DNA from 2 places in the Kribbella sp. NPDC051586 genome. Region 2 is predicted to be linked to the other one. Evidence: riboswitches for the same ligand, from Rfam matches in the RefSeq annotation. Region 2 holds a riboswitch; the other holds the start of a gene.
What was found. A riboswitch is a leader RNA that binds a small molecule or an ion and turns the genes downstream of it on or off. The one in region 2 is predicted to bind glycine.

Region 1 (6,437 bases), on a different contig from region 2:
CGTCTCCGGCGGGTCCTCGAGGTGGACGTCGTCCGCGGACTCGCGGACCGCGACCCGGAGCTGCCGGCGAGCCGCCTCGAGCCGTTGCAGGACGACGTCGAGGCAGCCGAGGCCGCTGCCCGCGCGGATCGCTGGCCGGTCGTCGGTACGGCGAACATGCGCTTCCACGAGCACCTGATCGGTCTGGCCGACAGCTCCCGGATGGACGCGATGACCGGCCGTCTGCTCGCGGAGCTGCGGCTCCTTTTCCATGTGATCGCGACCCCGCAAGAGCTGCACGAGCCGTACATCGAGCGGAACCGCAGGCTGTTCGAGCTGCTCGAGGCCCGCAAGTACGACGAGGCAGCCGCCGACCTGCACGAGTACCTGCTGCACTCCGAGCAGGCCATCCTCGCCGCATTCCGGTCCCGCTAGCCGATACGGGCTTGCGCGCGCCCGTCAGTACCTGAGTTGATGGGAGGGCGTGTGGGTGGTCCAGCGCACACGCCCCTGACACCGTCAGCTGCAAAGGGGAGCTCACTCATGTCCGATGACGCCCGGACCGAAGAAACGCCGAAGTCGTACCGCCCCATCGACGCCAAGGGCTTCCGGGACTTCATCTCGCGTGGCTGGGGGCCGGTGGACCGCTCGGTGTCGGTGCCGGAAGGGCTCGCCGAGGCGGCCGCCGAGCACCGGCGGAAGCTCGCGGCGGCGCTGCCGGGACGGCGGATCGCGCTCGCGGCCGGCCGGGCGCCGGTCCGGTCGAACGACACCGACTACCAGTTCCGCGCCGACAGCGACTTCGTCTGGCTGACCGGTTGCCAGGCCGAGGGTGCCGTACTGGTGATCTCCGGCGACGGCGACGCGACGCTGTACCTGCGCGAGACGGCAGGCCCGGACGAGGCGGACTTCTTCGCGAACGCCCGCGACGGTGAGCTGTGGATCGGCCCGGTGCCGGGCCTGAAGGACTGGTCGGACGCGCTGCAGATCGCCTGCCGCCCGCTCGAGGAGCTGCCCGCGGCGGTGCGTGGCGCGGTCCCGTTCATGCTGTCGGTGCCCGGCGTCGAGCCGATGCTGGACGCTTTGGTACGGACCTCGCCGACCGACGGCAACGCGCTGCGACAGACCCTCGCCGAGCTGCGCCGGATCAAGGACGACTGGGAGCTCGACCAGCTGCGGGACGCGGTCGCGGCCAGCGTGCTCGCGTTCGGCGACGTGGCCAGTGAGCTGCCGGAGGCGATCCGCGGCGGCGGTGAGCGCTGGCTGCAGGGCACCTTCGACCGGCGCGCGCGGACCGCGGGCAACGGCGTCGGATACGCGTCGATCGTTGCTGCTGGCAAGCATGCGCCGGTGCTGCACTGGGTCCGCAACGACGGCCCGGTGAACGAGGGCGACGTGATCCTGCTGGACGCGGGCGTCGAGACGCGCACGCTGTACACCGCTGACGTGACGCGGACGTTCCCGGCCACCGGTGAGTACACCGCGGCGCAGCGGCAGGTGCACGACCTGGTGCACAAGGCGCAGCTCGCGTCGCTCGAGGCGGTCAAGGTCGGAGCGCCGTACCGCGCCTTCCAGTACGAGGCGCTGCGGGTGCTGGCAGAGGGGCTGCGGGACTGGGGCCTGCTCGAGGCGTCGATCGACGAGCTGCTCGGCCCGGACGGTCAGCAGCACCGCCGGTACATCGTCTGCGGGACCGGGCACTACATCGGCCTCGACGTACACGACTGCGACGCGTCCCGGCCGGAGGCGTACTTCGCCGGCACCATCGAGGCCGGTATGGCGCTCGCGGTCGAGCCGGGCCTGTACTTCCACCCGAACGACGAGACGGTACCGCCGGAGCTGCGCGGTATCGGCATCCGGATCGAGGACAACGTCGTCGTCCACTCCGACCGGCTGGAGATCCTCACCGAGGACCTCCCGATCACCACCGACGGCCTGGAGCAGTGGACCCGCTCACACCTGAAGTAATCAAGCGATCGCTCAAAATTAAGCGTCACCACCAGTAACACCGGACCGCTCAGCACGATGTACAGAGCGGGGGAGGGTCGAACTCGGCCGGGCGCGTGGCTAGTGGGGGGCCGCGTTCCACGTGCCCGGCCGAGGCGGCCCCGACTGGGGCCAGGGGGGACCCAGCATCCCCGGGTACGGGGAGTAGTCATCATGAATCTACGGGTGCGAGTAGTCCACTACGGCATTCGGCACTGGTACGCCGACATCGACGACGCCGACGATCCGCAGCCCGACGACCCGTTCTGGTTCGTCGACAACTGCCGGACCCAGGCGCAGGCGCTGGAGACCGCCTGCACCGAGCTCCGGTTGATGGCGGGCCGGCTGGTCCGAGGGGACCAGCTCGACCGCGTCCTCGAAGTCACGGGCGTACCGGTCTGAGCTTCACCCGACTGGTGGCACGGCCGCGCAGCTGCTGCCGCGCCTGGGTACGTCGCGCGCGATCAGGTAGTCGTCGATCGTGGTCTGCATGCACGGGCTCGAGTTGTAGCTCCCGTGTCCCCAGCCCTCGTACGTCAGCAGCACGCCGGCTCGGCCGAGCTGACGCTGGACGCTCTGCGCCATGCTGTAGGGCGTAGCAGGGTCATGGATCGCGTTGGCGAGCAGCACCGGCGTCTTGAGCCCACGGACCTTCAGCACGTGCTGCGGGTTGTTCGCGTTCGGTGCACCGAGACAGATCGACACTGCCATCAGCTGACCGGGGTAGCGCATGTCCTGGTTGTTGCGCGCGAGCCGCTGCAGGTGCGCGGCGTACGCGCGGTAGTCCTTCACCGGAAGGTTCCAGTCCTGACAGAACACCGCCAGCGGGTACTGCGCGAGCCCAGTCGGGGCGGCGGCAGCTGACGGGGTCTCCAGGTCCTTCAACGTCTGGGCCAGTGCCCTCCACTGCGGGTCGTAGAGCAGTTTGAACACCTGGAAGCTCAACTTGAACGGATCACTCGACCGCGCCAGCAGTCCGGCCCACAGCGCGCGGATGTCCTGCCCGTGCAGTGCGCAACTCGTCGCGGCGTCGCACCACTTCACGAACTCGTCGAACGAGTCCTGCGCCGCGGCTGCCTGGTCGTCCAGGAAGGTCTTCGTAGTAGGTGAGCCATGGTCGATCACGCTCTCCACCACCATCGCGCGGACCCGGTTCGGGTACGTCTCGGCGTACTGCGCACCGAGCAGCGTCCCGTACGAGCTGCCGTGGAACGAGATCCTGGACTCCCCGAGCGCCCGGCGTATGGCGTCGACGTCGCGCACCGTTTGCCAGGTGTCGATGTGGTCGTAGAGCGGACCGGTGTGCTCGCGGCAGTCCGTGGCGAGCTGCCTGTTGTAGCTGATCGTCGCGGTGAACTCGGTCGTGCTCTTGATGATCGGGGACGGCTGCTTGGCGAGCAGAGCGGCCGAGCACTGCACCGGATTGCTGCGGGCCACGCCGCGCGGGTCGAAGCTGACGATGTCGAAGCGGTCCTGCAGATCTGTGCTGAACCGGCTGATCCCTGTCTTGATGCGGTCGACGCCGGAGTCGCCGGGCCCACCCGGCCCGAACACCAGGACGCCGATCCGGTCGCCCTTCGCGGTCCGGCGGGCGATCGCCAGGTCGAAGGTCGGCCCACTCGGGTTCCGCCAATCGACGGGCAGCTGGAGCGTCGCACACTGCGAGCCCTTCACCACCGCGGGATCGTCGTCACCTTCTGGTTTGCAATCGGCCCAGCGCACCAGGCTGGGACCAGCGGAGGCGGTCGTCGTCAGCCCGGCGGTCGCGACGCCGAGTACTACAGCGCCGGCCAGGGCGCGTCGGATGAACTTCATGCCGACGATCCTTCGGCAATCGCTTGCTGCCGTCATCAGGGACGAACCCCGCGTGACCCCCATCGCGGCATGGGGGCTCACTGGGGTCCGGGCCGGCCGGATTGACGTTGGCGGGCGCACCGCCGTACCGTCCAGACCGTCACTCAATTCAACAGCCGCATGAACCCGTGCGGGAGAGACCCGGGCCTGAACCGGGCGCCGTAGGAGCAACTCTCCCCAAGAATCTCTCAGGCACCTTCACCGCACGGGCGAGGCACCTCTGGAAGGCATCTGCCTGACAGAGCGGGGAGGACACCAACGGTCAACGGCGACCGGAAGGAACCTCCGCACGATGGCGATCAGCGTCTTCGACCTGTTCAGTATCGGGATCGGCCCGTCGAGCTCCCACACCGTGGGACCGATGCGCGCCGCCCGCACCTTCGCACTCGGCCTCGCCGACGACGGCCTGCTCGCCGCGACGACGACCGTCGAGGCCCAGCTCTTCGGTTCGCTCGGGGCGACCGGCCACGGTCACGGCAGCAACAAGGCAGTCCTGCTCGGCCTCGAGGGCGCCGACCCCGAGACGGTCGTCACGCACTCGGTCGACGCCCGGGTCGAGACGATCCGCGAGCGCGGCCGGATCGTGCTGGCCGGCGGCCGCGAGATCGCGTTCGACGAGAACACCGACCTGGTCATGCACCGCCGCAAGGCTCTCCCGTACCACCCGAACGGAATGGTCTTCGTGGCCCGCGACGAGACCGGCGCCGTACTGCGCGAGCGCACCTACTACTCGGTCGGCGGCGGATTCGTCGTCGACGAGAACGCCGCCGCGGGCGACCGGATCGTGCCGGACACGACCCCGCTCAAGTACCCCTTCACCACCGGCGCGGAGCTGCTCGACCGGTGCCGCGAGTCGCAGCTGTCGATCAGCGAGGTGATGCTCGCGAACGAGCTGGCCTGGCGGACCGAGGACGAGATCCGCGATGGCCTGCTGCACATCTGGCAGGTGATGCAGGACTGCGTCCGCGAGGGCTGTGAGACCGAAGGCATCCTCCCGGGCGGCCTCAAGGTGCCGCGCCGGGCGCACGCACTGCACACGAAGCTGACCCAAGATCCGTGGTCGGTGGATCCGCTCAAGGTGATGGACTGGGTCAACCTGTTCGCGCTCGCGGTGAACGAGCAGAACGCCTCCGGCGGCCGGATCGTCACCGCGCCGACGAACGGTGCCGCGGGCATCATTCCCGCCGTGCTCCACTACTACCGCCGCTTCGTGCCCGGTTCGACCGAGGACGGCGCCGTCCGGTTCCTGCTGGCCGCCGGCGCGATCGGCGTGCTCTACAAGGAGAACGCGTCGATCTCCGGCGCCGAGGTCGGCTGCCAGGGCGAGGTCGGGTCCGCCTGCTCGATGGCCGCCGCCGGGCTGTGCGAGGTCCTCGGCGGTACGCCGCAACAGGTCGAGAACGCTGCCGAGATCGCGATGGAGCACAACCTCGGGCTGACCTGCGACCCGGTCGGCGGGCTGGTGCAGATCCCGTGCATCGAGCGGAACGCGATGGCCTCGGTGAAGGCGATCAACGCGGCCCGGATGGCGATGCACGGCGACGGCGTCCACGTCGTCACCCTCGACAAGGTCATCAAGACCATGCGCGAGACCGGTGCCGACATGAAGATCAAGTACAAGGAGACGTCCCGCGGCGGCCTCGCCGTCAACGTCATCGAGTGCTGATCACCAGGCGACGGTGCCGTGCAGGCTCAGGTACTCCGCGGTCGGCCCGGTCTGATCGATCTGCGCCAGCCGCGCGATGATCTCCGCGCCTTCCTCGACGGTCTGGTATCCGCTGTGGCCGTTGAAGTCGGTCGAGGTGTAGCCCGGGTCGACGGTGTTGATCCGCAGGTTCGGCAACTGGTGAGCGTACTGCACCGTCAGCATGTTGAGCGCTGCCTTCGAGGAGCCGTACGCCGGGGCGGGCACCCAGACGGGCACGTTGGTCGCGACGTCCGGATCCACGGCGGTGGCGATCGAGCCGAGGCCGCTGGAGACGTTCACGATCACCGGGTTGTCACTGCGCTCCAGCAACGGCAGGAACCGGCGGATCATCCGCACCGGCCCGTACACGTTCAGGTCGAACACCTCGTGAAAGTCGTCGGCGGTCAGATCCCGGATCTCCTTGTGCGGTCCGGGGATGCCGGCGTTGTTGATCAGCACGTCGAGGGAATCCAGCTGTTCCGCGGCCGCGTCGACCGACTCGTCGCTGGTCACGTCCAACGGCAGGTACTGCGCTCCGAGATCGGCGGCCGCCTGCTTGCCGCGCTGCGGGTCGCGGGCGCCGAGATAGACAGTGTGTCCGGCCGCGATGAGCTGCCGGGCGGTTTCGTAGCCGAGGCCTCTGTTCGCCCCGGTGATGAGTGTCGTGGTCATGAGTCGAGCCTCTCGCCGGCGGTCCGGGCGAGGTAGTACCCACCATGTCCTAAGGAATGGCAGTACCAGGCTGATGTGGAGCGGGCGCGGAATACTGGGGACATGGGTGAGCTCGGCAGGACGCTGCACGCCTGGCGCGACCGGGTGACACCGGAGCAGGCCGGACTGCCGGGCGGCGGCAGGCGGCGGGCGCCGGGGTTGCGGCGCGAGGAACTGGCCCAGCTGGCCGGGTTGTCGGTCGACTACATCGTCCGGCTCG
Region 2 (6,437 bases):
AACCCGGACAAGGCAGACAAGGCAGACAAGGCCGCGGAGCCGGTCGAGCCGCCGCAGCCCCGGACGCCGACGCCGATGCCGAAGCCGAAGACGCCCAACCTGGCGTTGCGGCGGCTCAAGGCCGGGTTCAAACCGTCCCGCGGACAGGCGATCGTGGCCGTCGTACTGGCGCTGGTCGCCTGCGTCGCCGTGGTCCAGGTCCGGGTGAACCGCGCCGACGACGGCTACCAGAACGCCCGCCGCGAGGACCTGATCGCGATCCTGGACGGCCTCGGCCAGAACACCCGCCGGCTGGAGAGCGAGATCGCCGACCTCGAGGAGCGGAAGAACTCGCTGTCCTCCAGCGCTGACAAGGCGCAGACCGCCCGTGAGCAGGCCGAGGCCCAGGTCCGCACCCTCGGCATCCTGGCCGGTACGCTGCCCGCGACAGGTCCCGGTGTCCGGATCACGCTGAACGACCCGCAGGGCAAGATGACCTCGAGCAACCTGCTGGACGCGATCGAGGAGCTGCGTGACGCGGGCGCCGAGGCGATCCAGATCAACGGGTTGGTCCGGGTGGTCGCGAGCACCGACTTCGTGGACGATCCGCCGGGGATCCAGATCGACGGCCGGAAGGTCAACTCGCCGTACGTCATCGAGGCGATCGGGGACTCGCACAACCTGGCCGAGGCCGCCAACTTCCCCGGCGGGCTGGTCAGCGAGGTGACCGGTCCGCAGATCGGCGGCACGGCCGAGGTGAACGAGCTGCCGACCGTCCTCGTGTCCGCCTTGCACGCGTCGGAGGAGCATCGTTACGCTCGCCCGGCGCCCAGCCCGACCAAGTAGCTGTTCTCCTTGAGTGAAAGAGGACCGAAGGTGTACCCCGAAGACCTGAAGTACACGGCCGAGCACGAGTGGCTGAAGGCCGGTAGCGACGGACCGGTGCGGGTCGGCATCACCGACTTCGCGCAGGACCAGCTCGGCGACATCGTGTACGTGCAACTGCCCGACGTCGGCAGCACCGTGCGGGCCGGCGACGCGTGTGGCGAGCTGGAGTCGACCAAGAGCGTGAGCGACCTGTTCGCCCCGGTGAACGGCACCGTGACCGCGGTGAACGAGGCACTCGCCGACCAGCCCGACCTGGTGAACAGCGACCCGTACGGCGAGGGCTGGCTGCTGGACATCGAGGTCGAGGACGCGGCCGAGGTCGCGGCGCTGATGGATGCCGATGCCTATCAGGGACAGCTCGACCAGAACTGATAGGTTTTGGGACCTCAACTGCTGGTCGAGGGTTGAGGTCCCCTCATCTTGTTCCAGCACGTCACACTGTTCATACGGGGTCTATCGAAAACGTCGCCGGACACCCGGCGATCGGGAGGATCACAGCATGCCGTTCTGCAACCAGTGCGGGCACGAGAACTCCGAGGGCAGCAGGTTCTGCTCGCAGTGCGGAGCGATGCTGCCTGGCGCGGACCGCCCGGCGGCAGCCCCGGCGACCCCTCAGCCGACGCCGGGAGTCACCGACACCGCGATGCTGACGCCGATCGGCGCGGAGCCGGAGCCGGAGCAGACCGGTGAGCCGCTCTCGGCCGACGACGAGGCCGCCGTCGGCGCACTGCCGGCCGGATCCGCCCTGCTGATCGTCCAGCGCGGGCCGAACGCGGGCAGCCGCTTCCTGCTCGACGTCGACGTGGTCACCGCCGGCCGCCACCCGGACAGCGACATCTTCCTCGACGACGTGACCGTGTCCCGCCGGCACGCGGAGTTCCGTCGCGACTCCTACGGCGTGAAGGTCCGCGACGTCGGCAGCCTCAACGGCACCTACGTGAACCGCGACCGGATCGACGAGGTCCAGCTGAACAACGGCGACGAGGTTCAGATCGGCAAGTACCGGCTGGTGTACTACGCCAGTGGCCAAGCCTGATCCCACCGCCGACAGGCCTGCGGACGGCCGCGGCATCGGCCAGGTGCTGCAGCTGCTGCAGGCCGAGTTCGCCGATGTCACGATCTCCAAGATCCGGTTCCTCGAGGCCGAGGGGCTGGTGACCCCGGCCCGGACCGCGTCGGGGTACCGCAAGTTCAGCCCCGCGGACGTCGAGCGGCTGAGGTACGTGCTGGCCGCGCAACGCGACCAGTACCTGCCGCTGAAGGTGATCAAGGAGCATCTCGGCGCGATCGACCGCGGGCTGCGTCCCGCCGCCGCCGGCCCACCGGTCGCGCCGGCCTCGTTGCCGCAGACCCCCGGTCAGCCGGTCGCGGACGACTTCGGTGCCGCGGGCACCGAGCTGCGGCTGACCCGGGACGAGCTGCGGGCCGCGGCCGGCGTACCGGCCGAGCTGCTCGCCGAGCTGGAGAGCCACGGGCTGGTGGTGGCCAGCGGCAACCACTACGGCGGCGACGCGATCGTCATCGCCCAGGTCGCCGCGGAGCTGGCCGGCTACGGCCTCGAGCCCCGGCACCTGCGCGCTTTCCGTACGGCGGCCGATCGCGAGGTCGGCCTGATCGAGCAGGTCACCGGTCCTCGGCGTACCGAACAGACCGAGGAACTGGCCGCCCTGACCGTCCGCCTGCATACCGCGCTGGTCCGATCCCGCCTGCCGCGTCCATAGGCAACCCCGCGGGCCTACTCGGGGCTTCCCTGCGGAGTAGGCTGAAGGTGTGCGCGAAGTCGACGTGGTCGGAGTCCGGGTGGAGATGCCCTCGAGTCAGCCGATCGTGCTGCTGAAAGAGGTCGGCGGGGAGCGGTACCTGCCGATCTGGATCGGTGCCGCTGAGGCAAGTGCGATCGCTTTCGCCCAGCAGGGCATGGAGCCGCCCCGGCCGCTGACCCACGATCTGTTCGCCGAGACCATCCGGGTGCTCGGGCACACGCTCAGCCAGGTCCGGATCGTGAACCTGAACGACGGTGTGTTCGAGGCCATCCTGGTCTTCGACGACAAGACCGAGATCTCTGCCCGCCCGTCGGACTCGATCGCGCTCGCGCTGCGCACCGGCACCCCGGTGTTCTGCGCCGAGGAGATCCTGGCCGAGGCCGGCATCCCGGTTCCGGAGAGTGAGACCGACGACACCGACGAGGTGGTGGAGGAAGAGGAGGTCGAGCGGTTCCGGGAGTTCCTCGACCAGGTGACTCCGGAGGACTTCGACAAGAGTTGACGCCCGGAGTTTTGGCCCCGGGTGGTACAAGAGCGGCTTGGTAACGATTCGTACGGCGGTCGCGACACGCTCCCGGCTCGATGCGGTTGTCGTTGACCCGGTTGGGGCGGCGGCTTACCGTGAAGGAGTCGTGGGGTGCTGTCACTCCACGGAGATGGCTCGTTCCAGTCGGTATCCAGGGAGGCTCAGGCGTGACACGCACCGGCGACACGGATCTGACGGCGCAGTCGACGTCCGACGCGCACGCCGAGGCTGTGGCAGCTGCTACGGCCACCGCCGGCGTCCAGGGTCTGCTGTTCGACGACGACCTGCGGCCGATGCCGGAGGACGTCGGGTTCCGGGGACCGACGGCCTGCGCCGCGGCCGGGATCACCTACCGGCAGCTCGACTACTGGGCACGGACCGGTCTGGTCTCGCCGTCGGTTCGCCCGGCGACCGGCTCCGGGACGCAGCGGTTGTACGGTTTCCGTGATGTCTTGTTGCTGAAGGTGATCAAGCGGCTGCTCGACGCCGGGATCTCGCTGCAGCAGATCCGGACCGCGATCGCGCACCTCAGCAAGCGCGGCTTCGACGACCTGACCCAGATCACGCTGATGAGCGACGGCGCTTCGGTGTACATGTGCTCCTCGCCCGACGAGGTGATCGATCTGCTGGCCGGCGGCCAGGGCGTGTTCGGTATCGCGCTCGGCGGCGTCTGGCGCGAGGTCGAGGGTTCGCTGTCCGAGCTGCCCACGGAGCGTGCTGACGGTCACGACGAAGGGGACTCCGACGGCCACGCCGGCGACGAGCTCGCCGCCCGCCGTCGCGCCCGGATGACCGGCTGACCTAGCTCTGCCCGTAGATTTACCCCTGTGCGCCCACTCACTGCTGACTCGCTCCGCGGTGTGTGGGCGACTTTGTTGCTGCCCCTGAACGTGGACGACTCGATCGACTTCGGCCGTCTCGAGTCCCAACTCGCCGTGCTCGAAGCCAGCGAGCTGGACGGGCTGTATGCGCACGGGACGGCGGGGGAGTTCCAGACGCTGACCGAGGACGAGTTCGACCGGATCAACTCCTTGCTCGCGGGGTCCAGCAAACCGTTCCAGATCGGCGCGAGTCATCCGTCGGCGCAGGTCCAGCTGTCGCGGGTCGAGCGGGCGGCGAAGCTGGCGCCTGGTGCGATCCAGGTGATCGTCCCGGACTGGCTTCCGCTGAATGCGCGTGAGGTGCCGGCCTTCCTCCAACGGGTGGCAGACGTGGCAGGGGAGGTGCCGCTCGTCCTGTACAACCCGCCGCACGCGAAGACGGCTGTTGCGCCGCGGCAGCTGTGCGAGCTGGCCGAGGCAGTGCCGAGTTTGATCGGGTTGAAGACTGCCGGTGGGGACAAGGCCTGGTTCGACGAGGCGACTCGGTCCGGGCTGGCGATCTTCGTACCCGGCCACTTGCTGGCGAGTATGTCGTCACTCGGTGCGCACGGCAGCTACTCGAACGTCGCCGCCCTGTCGCCCACCGGCGCCGTACGGACCGCGCACGATCTGGACGTCGAGCGGCGGATCGCGGAGTTCTTCGCCGCTCACGTCGTACCACTCCAGACGATCGGCCTGTCGAACCCGGCGCTGGACAAGTTCCTCGCCGCGGTCGGTGACTGGGCCGACGTCGGCACCCGCGTCCGCTGGCCGATGCAGTCGGCCACCGCGGAGCAGGTCGACGCCGCGCGGCCGGTCGCCCGCCGGCTGCTGCCCGAACTGTTCGAGGATTCCTGGTAGCCTCGTTTCAGCCGTACACAGCACTCGGGAGAGACCCGTGTCATCGGGCGCCGAAGGGGCAATTCCTCCCCGGAACCTCTCAGGCCCATGGACCGAGTGCCACAGGCGACTCTGGAGCGCGGTCAGTGGCGTGACAGAGGGGGAGGCTACGAAGCACAGCCAGCAACGGAGCCTCTGATGACCGAACTGTCCGCAATCTTCGCCGACCGCCACATCGGGCCACGCCCGGACGAGGTCGCGCGCATGGTGCAGCTTCTCGGGTACGCCGACGTCGACGCGCTGGTCGATGCCGCCGTACCGGACTCGATCCGGTCGGCCGAGCCGCTCCGGCTGCCTGAGCCCGCGTCGGAGGTCGACGCGCTGACCGAGCTCCGCCAGCTCGCGGCCCGCAACAACGTCGCCACCTCGATGATCGGCCAGGGGTACTACGGCACCTTCACGCCCTCCGTCATCGTCCGCCGCCTGGTCGAGAACCCGGCCTGGTACACCGCGTACACGCCGTACCAGCCGGAGATCTCCCAGGGCCGCCTCGAGGCGCTGCTGAACTTCCAGACGGTCGTGTCCGACCTGACCGGTCTGCCGACCGCGAACGCGTCGCTGCTCGACGAGGGCACGGCGGCCGCCGAGGGGATGACGCTGGCTCATCGCTCGAACAAGAAGAGCACTTCCGACCGCTTCCTGGTCGACGCCGACTGCTTCGCCCAGACCATCGCCGTTGTACAGACCCGGGCCGAGGCGCTCGGCATCGAGGTCGTCGTCGCCGACACTACTGAGGGCCTGCCGGAGGGCGACTTCTTCGGTCTCCTCGTGCAGTACCCGGGCTCCAACGGCGCCGTCCGCGACCTCAAGCCGCTGATCGAGGCAGCGCACGGGCGCGACACGTTGGTTGCCGTGGCCTCCGATCTGCTCGCGCTGACGTTGCTCGAGGCACCGGGTGAGGCCGGCGCCGACATCGTCATCGGCTCGTCGCAGCGCTTCGGCGTACCGCTGTTCTACGGCGGCCCGCACGCCGGCTTCATGTCCGTGCGGTCCGGCCTCGAGCGGTCGTTACCCGGTCGCCTCGTCGGCGTTTCGGTCGACGCGGACGGCTCCCCGGCGTACCGGCTGGCGCTGCAGACCCGCGAGCAGCACATCCGCCGCGAGAAGGCGACCTCCAACATCTGCACGGCGCAGGTCCTGCTGGCCGTGGTCGCGTCGATGTACGCCGTCTACCACGGGCCGGACGGCCTTCGTGTGATCGCCGAGCGCGTGCACCACTACGCCGGCAAGCTGGCCGCGTCGCTGCGCGCGGGTGGGGTCGAGGTCGTGCACGACGACTTCTTCGACACCGTGCTCGCCCGCGTGCCGGGTCAGGCCGCCGACGTGGTCGACGCCGCCCGGCAGAACGGCATCTGGCTGCGGCTCGTCGACGCGGACCACGTCGGCGTCTCCTGCGACGAGAAGACCGACGTCGCCACGCTGACGCGGGTCTGCCAGTCCTTCGGTGCGCAGTACGACGACGGGCTGACCGCTTCCGACATCGCGGTACCGCGGACGACGGAGTACCTGACGCACCCGGTC

Region 1: it holds a riboswitch for glycine, as region 2 does, so the genes downstream of both, ACIA58_RS03560 (L-serine ammonia-lyase) here and gcvP (aminomethyl-transferring glycine dehydrogenase) in region 2, are expected to answer to the same signal.

Annotation. Positions count from the first base shown of each region.
Region 1 is NZ_JBITDF010000001.1:714,815-721,251, reverse strand. Features, by position in the region: gene ACIA58_RS03580 (GntR family transcriptional regulator) at 1-414, shown strand, start outside; gene ACIA58_RS03575 (aminopeptidase P family protein) at 523-1,947, shown strand; gene ACIA58_RS03570 (hypothetical protein) at 2,140-2,367, shown strand; gene ACIA58_RS03565 (alpha/beta fold hydrolase) at 2,371-3,780, opposite strand; glycine riboswitch at 3,941-4,033, shown strand; gene ACIA58_RS03560 (L-serine ammonia-lyase) at 4,112-5,485, shown strand; gene ACIA58_RS03555 (SDR family NAD(P)-dependent oxidoreductase) at 5,486-6,178, opposite strand; gene ACIA58_RS03550 (helix-turn-helix transcriptional regulator) at 6,281-6,437, shown strand, end outside.
Region 2 is NZ_JBITDF010000002.1:285,372-291,808, reverse strand. Features, by position in the region: gene ACIA58_RS11820 (DUF881 domain-containing protein) at 1-825, shown strand, start outside; gene gcvH (glycine cleavage system protein GcvH) at 856-1,239, shown strand; gene ACIA58_RS11810 (FHA domain-containing protein) at 1,367-1,903, shown strand; gene ACIA58_RS11805 (MerR family transcriptional regulator) at 1,890-2,588, shown strand; gene ACIA58_RS11800 (bifunctional nuclease family protein) at 2,638-3,132, shown strand; gene ACIA58_RS11795 (MerR family transcriptional regulator) at 3,450-3,956, shown strand; gene ACIA58_RS11790 (dihydrodipicolinate synthase family protein) at 3,984-4,877, shown strand; glycine riboswitch at 4,893-4,982, shown strand; gene gcvP (aminomethyl-transferring glycine dehydrogenase) at 5,055-6,437, shown strand, end outside.